One region of the Enterobacter ludwigii genome, then DNA from elsewhere that is predicted to be linked to it. Evidence: predicted binding sites of a transcription regulator. Region 1 holds the regulator's gene; the other holds the start of a gene.
What was found. The regulator Fur, encoded in region 1, represses iron uptake genes when iron is present. The targets are predictions, from matches to a motif close to ATAATAATGAGAACNACTATCAA.
Positions count from the first base shown of each region.

Region 2: a site for Fur is predicted at 1,360-1,382, ahead of bfd (bacterioferritin-associated ferredoxin). Genes of this name have one in related genera too.

Region 1 covers NZ_CP017279.1:500,507-509,205, reverse strand. Annotated here, with positions in the region: gene ybfF (esterase) at 1-298, shown strand, start outside; gene ybfE (LexA regulated protein) at 427-714, shown strand; gene fldA (flavodoxin FldA) at 870-1,400, shown strand; gene fur (ferric iron uptake transcriptional regulator) at 1,689-2,135, shown strand; gene chiQ (ChiQ/YbfN family lipoprotein) at 2,244-2,573, opposite strand; gene chiP (chitoporin ChiP) at 2,621-4,018, opposite strand; gene glnS (glutamine--tRNA ligase) at 4,465-6,132, opposite strand; gene nagE (PTS N-acetyl glucosamine transporter subunit IIABC) at 6,302-8,251, opposite strand; gene nagB (glucosamine-6-phosphate deaminase) at 8,578-8,699, shown strand, end outside.
Region 2 covers NZ_CP017279.1:2,859,736-2,868,434, forward strand. Annotated here, with positions in the region: gene BH714_RS13435 (prepilin peptidase) at 125-598, shown strand; gene bfr (bacterioferritin) at 582-1,058, opposite strand; gene bfd (bacterioferritin-associated ferredoxin) at 1,131-1,325, opposite strand; gene tuf (elongation factor Tu) at 1,505-2,689, opposite strand; gene fusA (elongation factor G) at 2,759-4,873, opposite strand; gene rpsG (30S ribosomal protein S7) at 4,970-5,440, opposite strand; gene rpsL (30S ribosomal protein S12) at 5,537-5,911, opposite strand; gene tusB (sulfurtransferase complex subunit TusB) at 6,036-6,323, opposite strand; gene tusC (sulfurtransferase complex subunit TusC) at 6,331-6,690, opposite strand; gene tusD (sulfurtransferase complex subunit TusD) at 6,690-7,076, opposite strand; gene BH714_RS13485 (helix-turn-helix transcriptional regulator) at 7,076-7,798, opposite strand; gene fkpA (FKBP-type peptidyl-prolyl cis-trans isomerase) at 7,965-8,699, opposite strand, start outside.

The DNA of each region.
Region 1 (8,699 bases):
TCAGTTTCTGCTGAAGTCGTTTGTCGACGGCCAGTGGCGTTTCAACGTGCCGGTACTCTGGGCGCAGTACAACAACATCGTCGGCTGGGATACGGTGCCCGCCTGGCAACACCCTACCCTCTTTATTCGCGGCGGTAACTCCCCTTATGTCACCGACGCCTACCGCGACACCTTGCTGGCGCAATTCCCGCAGGCGCGCGCCCATGTCATCGCCGGTGCCGGACACTGGGTTCACGCGGAAAAACCTGACGCCGTGTTACGCGCCATCCGCCGCTATCTCTCTGATACTGCGAATTGATTAAAAAGAGAGCGACTGGAAGGTTGCGGGCTTCCAGTCGTTGGCGTGCCGTTTTTGGTGATGTATGATGGCGCGCTCATCGCCCGGGCAATAGCAGGGCGGCTTGTTTCCCCCGAAGTCTCAGAATCATGGCCAAAGAACAAACGGACCGTACGACACTAGATCTGTTCGCGAATGAGCGTCGACCGGGACGACCGAAAACGAATCCGCTTTCGCGCGATGAACAGCTGCGTATTAATAAACGCAACCAGCTTAAACGCGATAAAAATCGTGGGCTTAAGCGTGTCGAACTGAAGCTCAATGCCGATGCCGTCGATGCGCTTAACGAACTGGCTGAAGCGCGTAATATCAGCCGTAGCGAGCTCATTGAAGAGATGTTGATCGCCCAGCTTGAGACGTTGCGCCGCCAGGCATAAGTCTGAAAATCCCCTTTCTTACCCTTTTCATGTAGCACAGAGTGCAGTCCTGCGCGATAGCTGTTTCCGCGGGGTTGCCAGTTCTGCTATTATTGCCCTTATCCGTGGACAAATTGCGCCACCATACCATTAAGTTTCAAGAGGTTATTTTACTCATGGCAATCATCGGCATTTTCTTCGGCAGTGATACCGGCAATACCGAAAATATCGCAAAAAACATTCAAAAACAGCTCGGTAAAGACGTTGCCGATGTGCATGACATCGCCAAGAGCAGCAAAGAAGATCTCGAAGGCTATGACATCCTGTTGCTGGGTATCCCAACCTGGTACTACGGTGAAGCCCAGTGTGACTGGGATGATTTCTTCCCGACGCTGGAAGAAGTGGACTTCAACGGCAAGCTGGTCGCCCTGTTTGGCTGCGGCGATCAGGAAGACTACGCTGAGTACTTCTGTGACGCGCTGGGCACTATCCGCGATATCATTGAACCGAATGGTGCAGTTATCGTAGGCCACTGGCCGACTGCAGGTTACCACTTCGAAGCGTCTAAAGGCCTGGCCGATGACGACCACTTCGTGGGTCTGGCGATCGACGAAGACCGTCAGCCAGAACTGACCGCAGAGCGCGTTGAGAAGTGGGTGAAGCAGATCCGCGAAGAACTGCACCTGGACGATATTCTTAACGCCTGATTGTTAGTGTGGCGCAACCCCGGTTGCGCCCAGGAACCGGGTCAAACGATTAAATTAATCGCTACAATCTTTTAACTTTTTCGCCCAGACCTGTACAATGTCTCCCAGGTAAAATGGGGTGCCATTGAGTAAGTTTGTCGGTGATACCACGTTTTTATAAGCATACTTTGCCTGAGACTTGCAGTTTTCATTTAGCCATGGCAGTTCTATAATGAGACGCATTATTCCAGGTGCATTTTCTGTCACTTCCTCCAGAAGTGAATCGTTTAGCAACAGGACAGATTCCGCATGACTGACAACAATACCGCATTAAAGAAGGCTGGCCTGAAAGTTACGCTTCCTCGGTTAAAAATCCTTGAAGTGCTTCAGGGTCCAGACAATCACCATGTCAGTGCGGAAGACCTTTACAAGCGTCTTATCGACATGGGTGAAGAGATTGGGCTGGCAACCGTCTATCGCGTGCTGAACCAGTTTGATGACGCGGGCATTGTTACCCGTCATAATTTCGAAGGCGGTAAATCTGTATTCGAACTGACCCAGCAGCAGCACCACGATCACCTGATCTGCCTGGATTGTGGCAAGGTCATTGAATTTAGCGATGATTCCATCGAAGCACGTCAGCGTGAAATCGCTGCTCGTCATGGTATCCGCCTGACCAACCATAGCCTGTATCTGTATGGTCACTGTGCAGAAGGTGATTGCCGCGAAGACGATCACGCACACGACGCCAAATAAGTCGAACTTTCATACTCTGAGCCAGCCGCAAGGTTGGCTTTTTTTTGCCTGTCACCCGGCAAAAAAAAGCCCGGTAAGCACAGCGCCACCGGGCCTTAACACACTTACTTAATTTCCGTTGTTACTGCGTATTTCCTTCCAGATCTGGTCGCAACGCTTCGCCACTTCCTGATCGTTACCGGTTTTACGCGCCTGAATACAGGCCTGATAGTCCATTACGCGAACATTTTCCTGCGTCGCAAACTGCTCATGCGCCTTCTCTTTCTTCAGCACATTCAGCACGCTCTGGCAGGCTTCAATTTTCTCCGGTGAACCTTCAGCGGTGTTAATGCAGGCGCTGTAAGCCTCCTTCAGGCGAGAATTTTCTTTCGGTGCCGGGTCCTGGGCGCAAGCCACCAGCCCCGAGGCCAGCAACGCGACGATTACCATTTTTTTCATCATGTGCAGTCTCCATTCCGGCGGGACGGAACCCGCCGGAGCGTTCATCAGAAGATAGTGAATGGTGCGATAACCATGAATTTCACGTCACGTTCATCCTGGAAGATGTTGCCGTAACCGCCCGCGTAGCTTGGAATATCAGAGTGGTTGTCATACTGCGTGAAGTGCAGCTTGAACATCGTGCCTTTCGCACGTCCGTCCTGCACGGTATAGATGGCATCCAGGCTGTAAGAGGACTCTTTCAGACGGTAGTTCGGATCGTAGTACGCATCCGGTATGGCCATGTCGCCCGGTTTGGCGTCCCAGGCATACGCGTAGGAGGCACCCACAGCCCAGCCCGGCAGGTTCCAGTTTTTCAGGTCATACATTGCGCCGAAGAAGACCGCTTTTTCGCCGTCGGCGTTGAAGTCAGAGCGGTTATCCCACCAGATATCCAGACGACCGTTGGAAGATGCGTAAGTCGGGGTCATACGCTGCAGGAAGTAGCCCTGCTGCCCTTCCGCCTTCACCCATGTTCCTTCCAGACGCAAATCCACCTGACCCACTTTGTAGCCAAAGGTCAGCGCCTGCAGCCAGGCCGTGCCGTCATAAATATCGTTGACGCCACCATCGCTGACTTTGTCTCGCGTGCCGTAGAACTGGTAACTGGTACTCAACGGACTCCCTGCGATATCAAATTTGTAGCTGGCTTTGGCAAAATACTGATCGATATAGCCTTCAGCCTGACCAAAGGCGGCTTCTAACACGAGGTCGTTTTTAAAATCGTACTTCGCACCCAGCGAGTGGAGGTAATCCACTTTGGTTTTTTTATCGTTCTGGTAAAACTTATCCATTTCGATATGCCACGGGGCTTTGTATTCGTTGGTCCACATATAGGAGAAACTCAACGCACCCGCATCACCGTAGTCAAAGTTAGCGCCAGCTTCAGCGCCCTGGTAAGTACCAGGCATAAAACTCCAGTGTGGCGCTAACAGGGTTTGGCCAGTTGGCTGAATATATCCGCCGCGCGCCCAGACTGGACCATATTTGAATTTTGCAGCGGCTTTATACAGACTGATACCGCTTTTATCGCCGGACCAGTCTTCTTTATAGGCCTTATTGCTGGACGAGAAGGCAATTTCGTTCGGGTGTCCGCTGTCGCCATTTTCCGCCATTTCAATTGCCGTGAATGCGGCAATATCCAGGCCGAACATATCGGCGGCATAGCCTGACTGGAAGTCGAGGTTGGCGTTCCAGGTAGAGTGAGAAAGGTTGGTTTTGTATTTGTCTTCGGTAACGTCTTTACGGTCACGTTCACGCTGCCAGTAATAAATACCGCCCGTGAGGGTAGAATCTTCGATGAAACCTGCTGCCTTAGCCTCTGGCGCAATCACCAGGCCTGACATTGCTGTCACACCGGCGATAGCCAGCGCCAGCGCACTACGTTTGCCACTGAACGTACGCATAGATTATTCCTCTTTGACGAATTAAAACGCCTGAACGGCGAAAAAGATAAAAGACCAAAAGGTCAGGGGTAGTCAGAAATACCCTCGAATTAACTACCGCCTTTAGGTTATTTTTCGCGACGCGAATTATCAATGCTTTTCCGTGGGCAAAAGTCAGGATTATGACGAAGTGCACATAATTAGTAGTGCTTTGTAACATTTAGCGGGAGACGAGATTTGGCGGGGCAAGTCATTAAATTTAAGCCAGTAATTGTGTAAATTACTGGTTATTTTCAGGCCTTCACTATTTTCAGAAATATACAAACTTTTTTTAGAAAAATAAGTAGCACCACATTGACCTGAATATTGCGCAGACATTATTTTTGCTCGCGCTTAACGATATGATCATTCAATAAAAAAACGCCGCATTACGCGGCGTTTGTCTCTCATTGACCAGAGCAGCGTTATTATTCGCCGACTTTAGTCCAGGTATCACGCAGACCAACGGTACGGTTAAACACCGGTTTTTCCGAGGTACTGTGACGGCTGTCGAGGCAGAAGTAGCCTTCACGTTCGAACTGGAACGCTTTGCCCGCTTCAGCGGCTTTCAGAGACGGCTCAGCATAACCCTGCTTGATGACCAGAGATTCCGGGTTGATTGTCGCCAGGAAGTCTTCTGCTGCACCTGGGTTAGGCACGCTGAACAGACGATCGTACAAGCGAATTTCAACCGGCAGCGCATGTGTTGCACTTACCCAGTGGATCACGCCTTTCACTTTGCGGCCATCTGCCGGATCTTTGCTCAGGGTTTCAGCGTCGTAAGAGCAGAAGATGGTGGTGATATTCCCTTCCGCATCTTTCTCAACACGCTCAGCTTTGATCACGTATGCGTTACGCAGACGCACCTCTTTACCCAGCACCAGACGCTTGTACTGCTTGTTCGCTTCTTCGCGGAAGTCAGCACGATCGATCCAGATTTCACCGCTGAACGGCACGTCACGGGTGCCCATTTCCGGTTTGTTCGGATGGTTAGGCATGGAGACCATTTCGCTCGCGCCCTGCGGGTAGTTTTCGATAACCAGTTTTACCGGATCGATGACGGCCATTGCGCGCGGCGCGTTGTCGTTCAGATCTTCACGGATGCAGGATTCCAGAGAGGCGATCTCAATGGTGTTATCCTGCTTGGTCACGCCGATGCGCTTACAGAACTCGCGAATAGACGCGGCAGTATAACCACGGCGACGCAGACCCGAGATGGTTGGCATACGCGGATCGTCCCAGCCCTCAACGTGCTTGTCGGTCACCAGCAGGTTCAGCTTACGCTTGGACATCACCGTGTATTCCAGATTCAGACGAGAGAATTCGTACTGACGCGGATGCACCGGGATCGTGATGTTATCCAGAACCCAGTCGTACAGACGGCGGTTATCCTGGAACTCCAGCGTACACAGGGAGTGCGTAATGCCTTCCAGCGCATCGCTGATGCAGTGGGTAAAGTCGTACATCGGGTAAATGCACCACTTGTTACCGGTCTGATGGTGTTCAGCGAACTTGATACGGTACAGAACCGGATCGCGCATCACGATGAACGGTGATGCCATGTCGATTTTGGCACGCAGGCACGCTTTACCTTCCTCGAAGCCACCCGCACGCATTTTTTCAAACAGCGCCAGGTTCTCTTCAACGCTGCGATCGCGGAACGGGCTGTTTTTACCCGGCGCGGTCAGCGTGCCGCGGTATTCGCGGATCTCGTCAGCAGACAGCTCGTCGACATACGCCAGACCTTTATTGATAAGCTCGACCGCATAGGCATACAGCTGATCAAAATAGTCAGAGGAGTAGCAGATATCGCCAGACCAGTTGAAGCCCAGCCATTGCACGTCATTCTTAATAGACTCAACGTATTCGATGTCTTCTTTTACTGGGTTGGTGTCATCGAAACGCAGGTTGCACTGTCCCTGGTAGTCTTGCGCGATGCCAAAGTTCAGGCAGATCGATTTTGCATGACCAATATGCAGGTAGCCGTTTGGCTCCGGCGGGAAACGGGTATGAACTGTGGTGTGCTTACCACTGGCCAGATCTTCATCGATGATCTGACGAATAAAGTTACTCGGGCGGGCTTCAGCCTCACTCATCGTGGATTCCTCAAAGCGTAAACAACGTATAACGGCATATGATCTTATAAGCCGGACGTAGTGACAACCCTTAAAACGTCTCTGAAGAAAATAATGGGGGCAATTGCTGCAAAAAAAAGCGGCGGAGGAAACCCCCCGCCGCTTAAGGCATGACTCTACTCAGGAGCGATTACTTGCCTTTAATCTCATACAGTGGCGTCTGGCCCGCAACGACCTGACCTTTCGCCTGAATTACCAGGCCGCTGAAGTCGTCGATATTGCTGCAAACGACCGGGCTAATCATGGAGCGCGCGTTAGCGTTCAGGTAATCCAGATCCATTTCCAGAATCGGCTGACCTGCCACCACGTCGGCCCCCTCTTCCACCAGGCGAGTAAAGCCCTGACCGTTCAGCGCGACGGTATCGATACCCATATGGACAACGATCTCCGCGCCCTTTTCAGTTTCGAGGCAGAACGCATGGTTGGTGTTGAAGATTTTAACGATGGTCCCGGCAGCCGGTGACACCACGGTTTTGTCCGTTGGTTTCACCGCCACACCGTCACCGACAGCTTTGCTGGCAAACGCTTCGTCAGGCACCTGCTCAATCGCAACCACTTCACCGGTAATCGGTGAAACCAGCGCGGCAATGGTCGTTGCGTTAGGGACGGCCTGCGGTTTTGCCACCGGGGCTTCCGTCACTGGCGCGCTGTTCGCTGCAGAAGCCGCGATCGGTCCACGGGCAACCACTTTCTTCATTTCATCGCCAATCGATTCCGCTTTCGCACCCACGATAACCTGGATGGTCTGCTTGTTCAGTTTCACCACACCGGATGCGCCAAGGCGTTTACACATGGCATCGTTAACGCGCGCAGAATCACCTACCGTCAGGCGCAGACGGGTAATACATGCATCGATAGCTTTCAGGTTATCCGTACCGCCTACTGCGGCAATATAATTAGTTGCCAGCTGGGTCAGCCCTTCTTCGGTATTGCTGTTAGCTTCGCCAGTAACGATGTCGTCTTTCGTATCTTCGCGGCCTGGTGTTTTCAGGTTAAACATACGAATGACTGCGGTGAACAGAACGAAGTAGATAACGAAGAACACCAGACCCATTGCGACCAGCATCCAGACGTTCTTGCTCGCCGCGGGCAGGTTGTACATCAACACGTAGTCGATCGCGCCGGCGGAGAAGGAGAAGCCCGCATGGATACCCAGCAGCGTTGCAACAAACAGGCTAATACCCGTCAGCACAGCGTGCATGAGGTACAGCAGCGGAGCCAGGAACATGAACAGGAATTCCAGCGGCTCAGTAACACCGGTCAGGAACGCGGTGATGGCAACTGACAGCAGCATCCCGCCAACCATTGGACGACGCGCTTTCGGTGCGGCCAGGTACATAGCCAGCGCCGCGCCCGGCAGACCAAACATCATGATAGGGAAGAAGCCCGACATGAACATGCCCGCGGTGCCGTCACCTGCGTAGAAGCGGTTGATATCCCCGTGGAATACCGCGCCCGCGGCGTTGGTAAACTCACCAATCTGGAACCAGGCAATGGTGTTCAGCACCTGATGCAGGCCGGTTGGGATCAACAGACGGTTGATGAAACCGAAGATACCCGCACCCACTGCGCCAGCGGAAACAATCCACTCACCGCCCGCATGGATAGCGTGCTGCACCGGTGGCCAGATGTAGCCAAAGATCGCGGCCAGAATCAGACAGAAGAAGCCTGTCGCAATCGGCACAAAACGTTTTCCACCAAAGAAGCTCAGGAAGTCTGGCAGTTTGATCCCCGCCCAACGGTTATAAACAGCCCCGCCGACCAGACCGGTAATGATACCTGCCAGAACGCCCATGTTAATTTCTGGGTTTATCGTCACCATCGCTTTCGTCAGGATGAAGTAACCGACAGCCCCGGCCAGCGCCGCTGCACCCGCGCTGTCTTTTGACCAGCTGGATGCCACACCGATGGCGAAAATTAGCGCCAGATTGTCAAAAATCGCGCCACCCGCTTGCGCGATAAATGGCACATTAAGCAGATCGGGTTGCCCGAATCGCAGCAGCAGTGCTGCAACCGGTAGCACGGCGATAGGGAGCTGCAAAGCCCTACCGAGGCGCTGGAAAAAACCTAAAATATTCATCCTATTCCCCCTACGAGACCCTTATTAAGGCTCGTGCATAAACTATGTTTTTATTGTGTCGACAACGATAAATACAGTTGATGATTCACTGGCATTGTGAGTGTGTGAAAAATTAATTCGTATCGCAAATTAAACACGTATTTTTTGTGATTTTTGTCACCAAATATCGTTAATAACCCTCCCTTTCTCTGGCTAACAGTGAAAACTTATTTTATCATTCAAAAAATCAAGACGGATTGATCCGGCCTGAAAGGTTCCAGGTTACGCTTAGTTCAGGTTCCGATAGCCATCCGCCCACTCTTCTACTTTAACTCTTGAGGTGAACAATGAGACTGATTCCCCTGGCAACTGCTGAACAAGTCGGTAAATGGGCCGCCCGTCATATCGTTAACCGTATTAACGCGTTCAAACCCACCGCCGATCGTCCTTTCGTTCTCGGCCTTCCTAC
Region 2 (8,699 bases), 2.4 Mb from region 1:
TATTTGCAGCAACCTGTCTGCTTTCATCTCTTCTTATGAACCCCTCACGCAATTCCTGTGTTCGGACGTTGCTGGCCTTGCATCATGAGAAGAGTATGCACCAAACATCTTTGAGGCTTTGCGTATGCTGACTCCCCTCCCCTTTCTGCTCGTTTACTTCACACTCTCCGGTTTACTGGTACGTGAAGATATTCGTGCCGGCCTTCTCCCGGATAAATACCTCTGTCCCCTCTTATGGACCGGCCTGCTCTTCCAGCGTTGCCTTCATCCTGACTTTCTTTCGAACGCAGTGACTGGCGCGATGGCAGGGTATGTGAGCTTTGCGATTATCTACTGGGGCTACCGGCTTCTGACTGGACGTGAAGGGATGGGCTATGGCGATGTGAAATATCTTTCGGCACTGGGGGCGTGGCACGGTTGGCACATATTGCCCGCACTGGTGTTAACCGCCGCATTGGTGGCGCTTCTTTATCAGCTCATTCTCGCTTTACCGGCTCCTGATAAACAGGCATTAAAAAACCCACTGCCTTTTGGGCCATTTCTGGCGGCAGCGGGTTTAAGCGTTGGCTGGCAGACGCTGTTTAGTCAGCCACTTTAATCTGGGATTGAAGATAATTCTGCAAACCAATTTTACTGATGAGATCCAACTCAGTTTCAAGCCAGTCGATATGCCCTTCTTCATCGGCCAGAATCTGGATCATCATATCGCGGCTGACGTAGTCATGAACACTGTCCGCATAGGCAATGGCTTCGCGGAGATCTTTTGCGCCTTCAAGCTCGAGCCTGAGGTCGGACCGAAGCATCTCTTCAACATCTTCACCGATGCCGAGTTTGCCGAGATCCTGCAGGTTAGGAATGCCTTCAAGGAATAAAATACGCTCGATGTATTTATCGGCATGTTTCATCTCATCGATGGATTCATGGTATTCAACATCGTTGAGGCGCATCAGGCCCCAGTTTTTGAACATTCTCGCATGGAGAAAATACTGATTGATCGCGACAAGCTCATTTCCCAATAATTTATTGAGATAACTTATGATTTTAACATCACCTTTCATTATATAGTCCCTCCGCTTCCACTCATTGAAGCGTAGATCGGGCTACAGGGATGTCAAAAAAAAGATGGGCGCTTACGCAATCTCTTTGTATTCCGGGATCTGCATCAATTCGTCCTGCATGATCTCACGTGCAGCACGTACACATTTACCGCATTGATTTCCCACTGGAACAAATTTGCGAAGCTGCTGGAAGGACTGTGGCTGAAACTGGCGAACGGCCTGACGTATTTTTTTGTCGCTTACACCATTACATAAACAAACGTACATAAAGACTCCCGTTCAAAATATGCGCAAAGTGTAAGTGAGAATGGTTATGATTACAATAGCACAAACACCCGTATACGGGGCGGGAGAGGACGAAAAATGCGAAAATTTGTGACAGACACACAACGGCAGAAAACAAAAAAGGACGCCGAAGCGTCCTTTTTTAATTCAGGGATAAGTAATTAGCCCAGAACTTTAGCAACAACGCCCGCGCCAACGGTACGGCCGCCTTCACGGATTGCGAAACGCAGACCGTCGTCCATCGCGATTGGGTGGATCAGAGTCACAACCATCTTGATGTTGTCGCCTGGCATTACCATCTCAACGCCTTCTGGCAGTTCGATGGTACCGGTCACGTCAGTTGTACGGAAGTAGAACTGTGGACGGTAGCCTTTGAAGAACGGAGTATGACGGCCGCCTTCGTCTTTGGACAGGATATACACTTCAGATTCGAACTTGGTGTGTGGCTTGATTGAGCCTGGCTTAGCCAGTACCTGACCACGTTCGATTTCTTCACGTTTGATACCACGCAGCAGAACACCTACGTTCTCACCAGCACGGCCTTCGTCCAGCAGTTTGCGGAACATTTCAACGCCAGTACAGGTAGACTTAGCAGTCTCTTTGATACCAACGATTTCAACTTCTTCGCCAACTTTGATGATACCGCGCTCAACACGACCGGTAACAACGGTACCACGACCGGAGATGGAGAATACGTCTTCGATTGGCAGCAGGAACGGCTTGTCAATCGCACGCTCTGGTTCTGGGATGTAAGAATCCAGGAAGCCAGCCAGTTCGATGATTTTCTCTTCCCACTCTGCTTCGCCTTCCAGCGCTTTCAGCGCGGAACCACGAACGATTGGAGTGTCGTCGCCTGGGAAATCGTACTGAGACAGCAGTTCACGAACTTCCATCTCTACCAGTTCCAGCAGCTCTTCGTCATCAACCATGTCACATTTGTTCAGGAACACGATGATGTAAGGAACGCCTACCTGACGACCCAGCAGGATGTGCTCACGGGTCTGAGGCATAGGGCCGTCAGTCGCAGCAACAACCAGGATCGCGCCGTCCATCTGCGCAGCACCGGTGATCATGTTTTTAACATAGTCGGCGTGGCCTGGGCAGTCTACGTGTGCGTAGTGGCGAGTCGGGGTGTCATATTCAACGTGAGAAGTGTTGATGGTGATACCACGCGCTTTTTCTTCTGGTGCGTTATCGATCTGGTCGAATGCACGAGCAGCACCGCCGTAGGTTTTAGCCAGTACGGTAGTGATTGCAGCGGTCAGGGTAGTTTTACCATGGTCAACGTGGCCGATAGTACCAACGTTGACGTGCGGTTTTGTACGTTCAAATTTTTCTTTAGACACGGCTATATTCCTTACTATAGTGCTCTCCCCTTCGGAGAGAGCACGGGACTTAGGTTTTAATCCTGTGGATTACTTACCACGGGCTTCGATAACGGCCTGAGCAACGTTGTTAGGCGCATCATCATACTTCAGGAATTCCATGGTGTATGATGCACGACCTTTGGTCAGAGAACGCAGCTGAGTTGCATATCCGAACATTTCAGACAGCGGAACTTCAGCATGGATCTTAACGCCAGTTACTTCGGATTCCTGACCGCGCAGCATACCGCGACGACGGCTCAAGTCACCGATAACGTCACCGGTGTTCTCTTCAGGAGTCTCTACTTCAACCTTCATGATTGGCTCAAGCAGAACTGGTTTTGCTTTCTTAAAGCCTTCTTTAAAGGCAATAGACGCAGCCAGTTTAAACGCCAGTTCAGAGGAGTCAACGTCGTGGTAAGAACCGAAGTGCAGACGGACACCCATGTCAACAACCGGATAGCCAGCCAGAGGGCCCGCTTTCAGCTGCTCCTGGATACCTTTATCAACGGCTGGGATGTATTCGCCAGGAATTACACCACCTTTGATGTCGTTGATGAACTCGTAACCTTTAGGGTTAGAGCCCGGCTCCAGTGGGTACATGTCGATCACAACGTGACCGTACTGACCGCGACCACCAGACTGCTTAGCGTGTTTACCTTCAACATCGGTAACTTTCGCACGAATCGCTTCGCGGTAAGCAACCTGAGGTTTACCCACGTTCGCTTCAACGTTGAATTCACGCTTCATACGGTCAACGATGATGTCCAGGTGCAGTTCACCCATACCAGCGATGATGGTCTGGTTAGATTCTTCATCAGTCCATACGCGGAATGATGGGTCTTCTTTCGCCAGACGGCCCAGAGCCAGACCCATTTTTTCCTGGTCAGCTTTGGTTTTTGGTTCAACCGCGATGGAGATTACCGGCTCAGGGAATTCCATACGCTCCAGAATGATCGGGTGATCCGGGTCACACAGGGTGTCACCAGTAGTCACGTCTTTCAGACCGATTGCTGCAGCGATGTCGCCCGCACGAACTTCTTTGATCTCTTCACGTTTGTTAGCGTGCATCTGTACGATACGGCCAAAACGTTCACGCGCCGTTTTCACGGAGTTCAGGATGGTGTCACCGGAGTTAACCACACCAGAGTAAACGCGGAAGAAGGTCAGGTTACCCACGAATGGGTCGGTAGCAATTTTGAACGCCAGTGCAGAGAACGGCTCTTCGTCGCTTGCGTGACGTTCAGCCGGAGTATCTTTACCGTCGTCCAGGATGCCGTTGATCGCAGGAACGTCAACCGGGGATGGCAGGTAATCAATTACCGCATCCAGCATCGCCTGAACACCTTTGTTCTTGAATGCAGAACCACAGGTTACCAGGATGATTTCGTTGTTCAGAACACGCTGACGCAGAGCTTTTTTGATCTCTTCTTCAGTCAGTTCTTCACCACCCAGGTATTTCTCCATCAGCTCTTCAGAAGCTTCAGCAGCGGATTCGATCAGGTTCTGGTGCCATTCGTCAGCCAGGTCCTGCATCTCAGCTGGGATATCTTCGTATTCGAAGGTAACGCCCTGGTCTGCATCGTTCCAGTTGATGGCTTTCATTTTCACCAGGTCGATAACGCCGGTGAAGCCTTCTTCAGCACCAATTGCCAGCTGCAGCGGAACAGGGTTCGCGCCCAGACGGGATTTGATCTGACCAACAACTTTCAGGAAGTTAGCACCCATACGGTCCATTTTGTTAACGAACGCGATGCGTGGAACTTTATATTTGTTCGCCTGACGCCATACGGTCTCAGACTGTGGCTGAACACCACCAACTGCGCAATAAACCATTACCGCGCCGTCAAGAACACGCATGGAACGTTCTACTTCGATGGTGAAGTCAACGTGCCCTGGGGTGTCGATGATGTTAACGCGATGCGGTTCGTACTGCTTAGCCATACCTGACCAGAATGCAGTAGTCGCTGCGGAGGTGATAGTAATACCACGCTCCTGCTCCTGTTCCATCCAGTCCATGGTGGCTGCGCCGTCATGAACTTCACCGATTTTATGGTTTACACCGGTGTAGAACAGAATACGTTCGGTAGTAGTGGTCTTACCGGCGTCGATGTGCGCACTGATACCAATGTTACGGTAACGTGCGATGGGTGTTGTACGAGCCATTTGATTCCTCGTTTGTTTCTTTAGGCGTTCAGTTAAGTAACCCAGGACGGGCAGCTTCGCTGAAGCGCCCGCCTGGTGACTAATACTCCGAAGGGATTACCAACGGTAGTGTGCGAACGCCTTGTTGGCTTCTGCCATACGGTGAACGTCTTCACGTTTCTTAACTGCAGTACCTTTGTTTTCTGCAGCATCAGAAAGTTCGTTCGCCAGACGCAGAGCCATGGATTTATCACCGCGTTTACGAGCAGCTTCAACGATCCAACGCATTGCCAGAGCATTACGACGAACCGGACGAACTTCAACTGGAACCTGATAAGTAGAACCACCAACGCGGCGAGACTTAACTTCTACAGTCGGGCGCACGTTGTCGAGAGCGACTTCGAAAGCTTCCAGTTCATTTTTACCAGAGCGCTGAGCCAGGGTCTCCAGCGCGCTGTATACGATTGCTTCTGCAGTAGATTTTTTACCATCTACCATCAGGATATTTACAAATTTTGCCAGCAGTTCTGATCCGAATTTCGGATCTGGAAGAATTTTACGCTGACCAATGACGCGACGACGTGGCATGGGAATACTCCGTTGTTAATTCAGGATTGTCCAAAACTCTACGAGTTTAGTTTGACATTAAGATAAATCAGTTTGGCCTTACTTAACGGAGAACCATTAAGCCTTAGGACGCTTCACGCCGTACTTGGAGCGAGCCTGCTTACGGTCTTTAACACCTGAGCAGTCCAGCGCACCACGAACGGTGTGGTAACGAACACCCGGAAGGTCTTTAACACGACCGCCACGGATCAGGATCACGGAGTGCTCCTGCAGGTTGTGACCTTCACCACCGATGTAGGAAGTCACTTCGAAACCGTTAGTCAAACGCACACGGCATACTTTACGCAGTGCGGAGTTTGGTTTTTTAGGAGTGGTGGTATATACACGAGTACATACGCCACGTTTCTGCGGGCAGGCTTCCAGTGCAGGCACGTTGCTTTTTGCAACTTTGCGCGCACGTGGTTTGCGTACCAGCTGGTTAACTGTTGCCATTAAATAGCTCCTGGTTTTAGCTTTTGCTTCGTAAACACGTAATAAAACGACCTCATACAATATGAGGACGCGAAATTTTAGGGCTACGTCGAAAAGGTGTCAAGAAATATACAGCGATCTCGGATCACCAGTTCATTTGACTGGCGTGCGTCACAGTAAGATTGACGAAATCAGTATAGCCAACCACGTCAATTTTGGCTGAAATTTGACCAGAAAGACCTCGCGCCTCAAGATCGTCTTTCAGCGCAGAGACGGATATGGGGGCATTGCTGAGAATTTCAACGAAACGACTCCCTTCAAGCGCAGCCAGTACGCCATCCTGAATCAGCAGCAGGTCATCACCTTCGCGCAGCATGCTCAGTAATGCGTCGATATCACAATGCCACGGTGAACGGCTCAGGGTATGGAGCATGTCAGCCTCAGAAATTCAGAACAGTGTCGTAATGGGAAAGTTGGTCGCGCAGCGCGTCGGCCGGGAGGAGTGTTACATCCAGCACGAAAGACGTCTTATCGCTCAGACCGCGCGCAGCCAGAGAATCAGCGCAGACAAAAAAGGTTTCAATGTCGTAAAGCGGCAGCACTTTAAAGGTCGCGATGTAATCCCGCGCCAGAATAGCCTGCGGCTGCTGGCCCGCCAGAAGCTGGAACACGCCATCCCCTAAAAAGAAGACACCGATGTCTTCGGTCAGCGCTGATGTTGCGAGCAACGCATCCAGCCCTTCTCTGCCGGACGCACTACCGTGCGGAGCAGATGAAAAAACAAACGCCACGCGTTTCATCAGAATTGCACCACTCTGTCGCAGGTTAACGCAGCCTGTGCCAGTGCGCCCAGACCGCTCAACGAAAACCCCGGCTGCAGGTTGGCCCCTGGCAAGCCAAGACGTTCAGCTTCGGTGGCATCGGTCACGCCGCGACGCAGGGCTGCCGCCACGCAGATATGCAGCGCAACCCCCCTTGTCTCGTTCAGCGTCTGCCAGGCGCGCACCAGATCAAATTCATCGCTGGCCGGTGAGGTAAACTGGTTGGCGTTATACACCCCTTCCCGATAAAAGAAGACGCTCACCAGCTCATGTCCGGCAGCCAGTAACGCATGCGCAAACTGCAGCGCGCTGCTGGCCTGCTGAGTACCATACGCCGGGCCTGTCACCATCAGCGAAAAACGCATTACTTGTCTTGCCCCTGGAAATCACCGCTTTTGAACTGGCGGATGTAGAGGTAGACCGTATGCTTGGAAATGTTCAGGCGATCGGCCACCTGGTTAATGGCGTCTTTGATGTCAAAAATCCCTTTCTCATAGAGATTCAGCACGATCTGACGATTCTTGGCGTTGTTTGATACGTTGCGATCGGCATTCACCTCTTCGATAGTGAACTCAAGCGTCTGCGTCACCAGATCTTCAACCGAGGAGGCAAAGTTAACTGAGGAGCCAACGTCCGGCGTTTCAGGCGGTATGAAAGTGCTCATGATTTGCGAGAACGGCACATCAAGGTTCATGTTGATGCACAACAGACCGATCACGCGATGCTCGCGATTACGAATCGCGATGGTTTCTGATTTCATCAGTACGCCGCTTTTGGCGCGGGTGAAATAACATTTGGAGACGCTGCTGTCCGCGCCGGTCATGTCATGCAGCATACGCAATGCAAGGTCGGTGATTGGCGAACCAATTTTACGGCCAGTATGCTCACCATTAGCAATGCGGATGGCGGAACACTTAAGATCTTGCAGGGAGTGCAATACGATTTCGCAGTGGGACCCAATGAGCATCGCTAACCCGTCCACTACCGCCTCGTAGGATTTCAGAATATCGAAGTCGGTCTGGTCGAAAGGACGTTGATCCAGTAAATCAAGTTCACTGGTTTCGTTGGTTAAAAGCGACCTGGACATGAAAAAAACACTCCTTTTCAGGAGCCTGTCGTTAGGTTTTCAGGGCAGGCTCATTATCTACACGGACAACTAAATTAATACAGCGTGCATAACGCTTTCCAGTGTTAATTATATCTGCCCCACAATAAAAAAAACCGCCGCCTTAAAGGCGGCGGTTTTCATTCCATTACTTCTTCGCGTCTGTCGCAGCTTTCTGTTCTGCCTGCGCTTCTGGTTTCGCATCAGCTTTCGGCGCTGGCTTGATGTCCAGCAGCTCTACGTCAAAGACCAGGGTAGAGTTAGCAGGGATACCTGGAACGCCGGTTTTGCCATATGCCAGATCCGGTGGAATAACCAGTTTGATCTTGCCACCTTTCTTGATGTTTTTCAGACCTTCAGTCCAGCCTGGGATCACACCATCCAGACGGAAGGAGAGAGGCTCACCACGGGTGTAAGAGTTATCGAACTCTTTACCGTCGATCAGCGTACCTTTGTAGTTAACCACGACAGTATCGCTGTCTTTAGGCGCATCACCGGTACCTTCTTTCTCAACTTTATACACCAGACCCGTAGAGGAGGTTTTCACGCCCTTCTCTTTAGCAAAGGTATCGCGGTAGGCTTTGCCTTTCGCTTCGTTGTCTTTTGCATCCGCTTCCATCTTAGTCTGAGCGGCACCTTTCACACGTGCTTCGAACGCCTGCAGAGTCTGTTCAATTTCCTGGTCAGACAGTTTGCTCTTATCTGCAAATGCGTCCTGAACGCCCGCGATCAGCTGAGCTTTGTCCAGTTTAATGCCCAGTTTCTCTTGTTCTTTCAGAGAGTTTTCCATGTAACGACCCAGAGATGCGCCAAGTGCGTAGGCGGATTTCTGGTCGTCATTTTTGAACGCCGCTTTGCTGTCTGCAGTTGCAGCAGGCTTCGC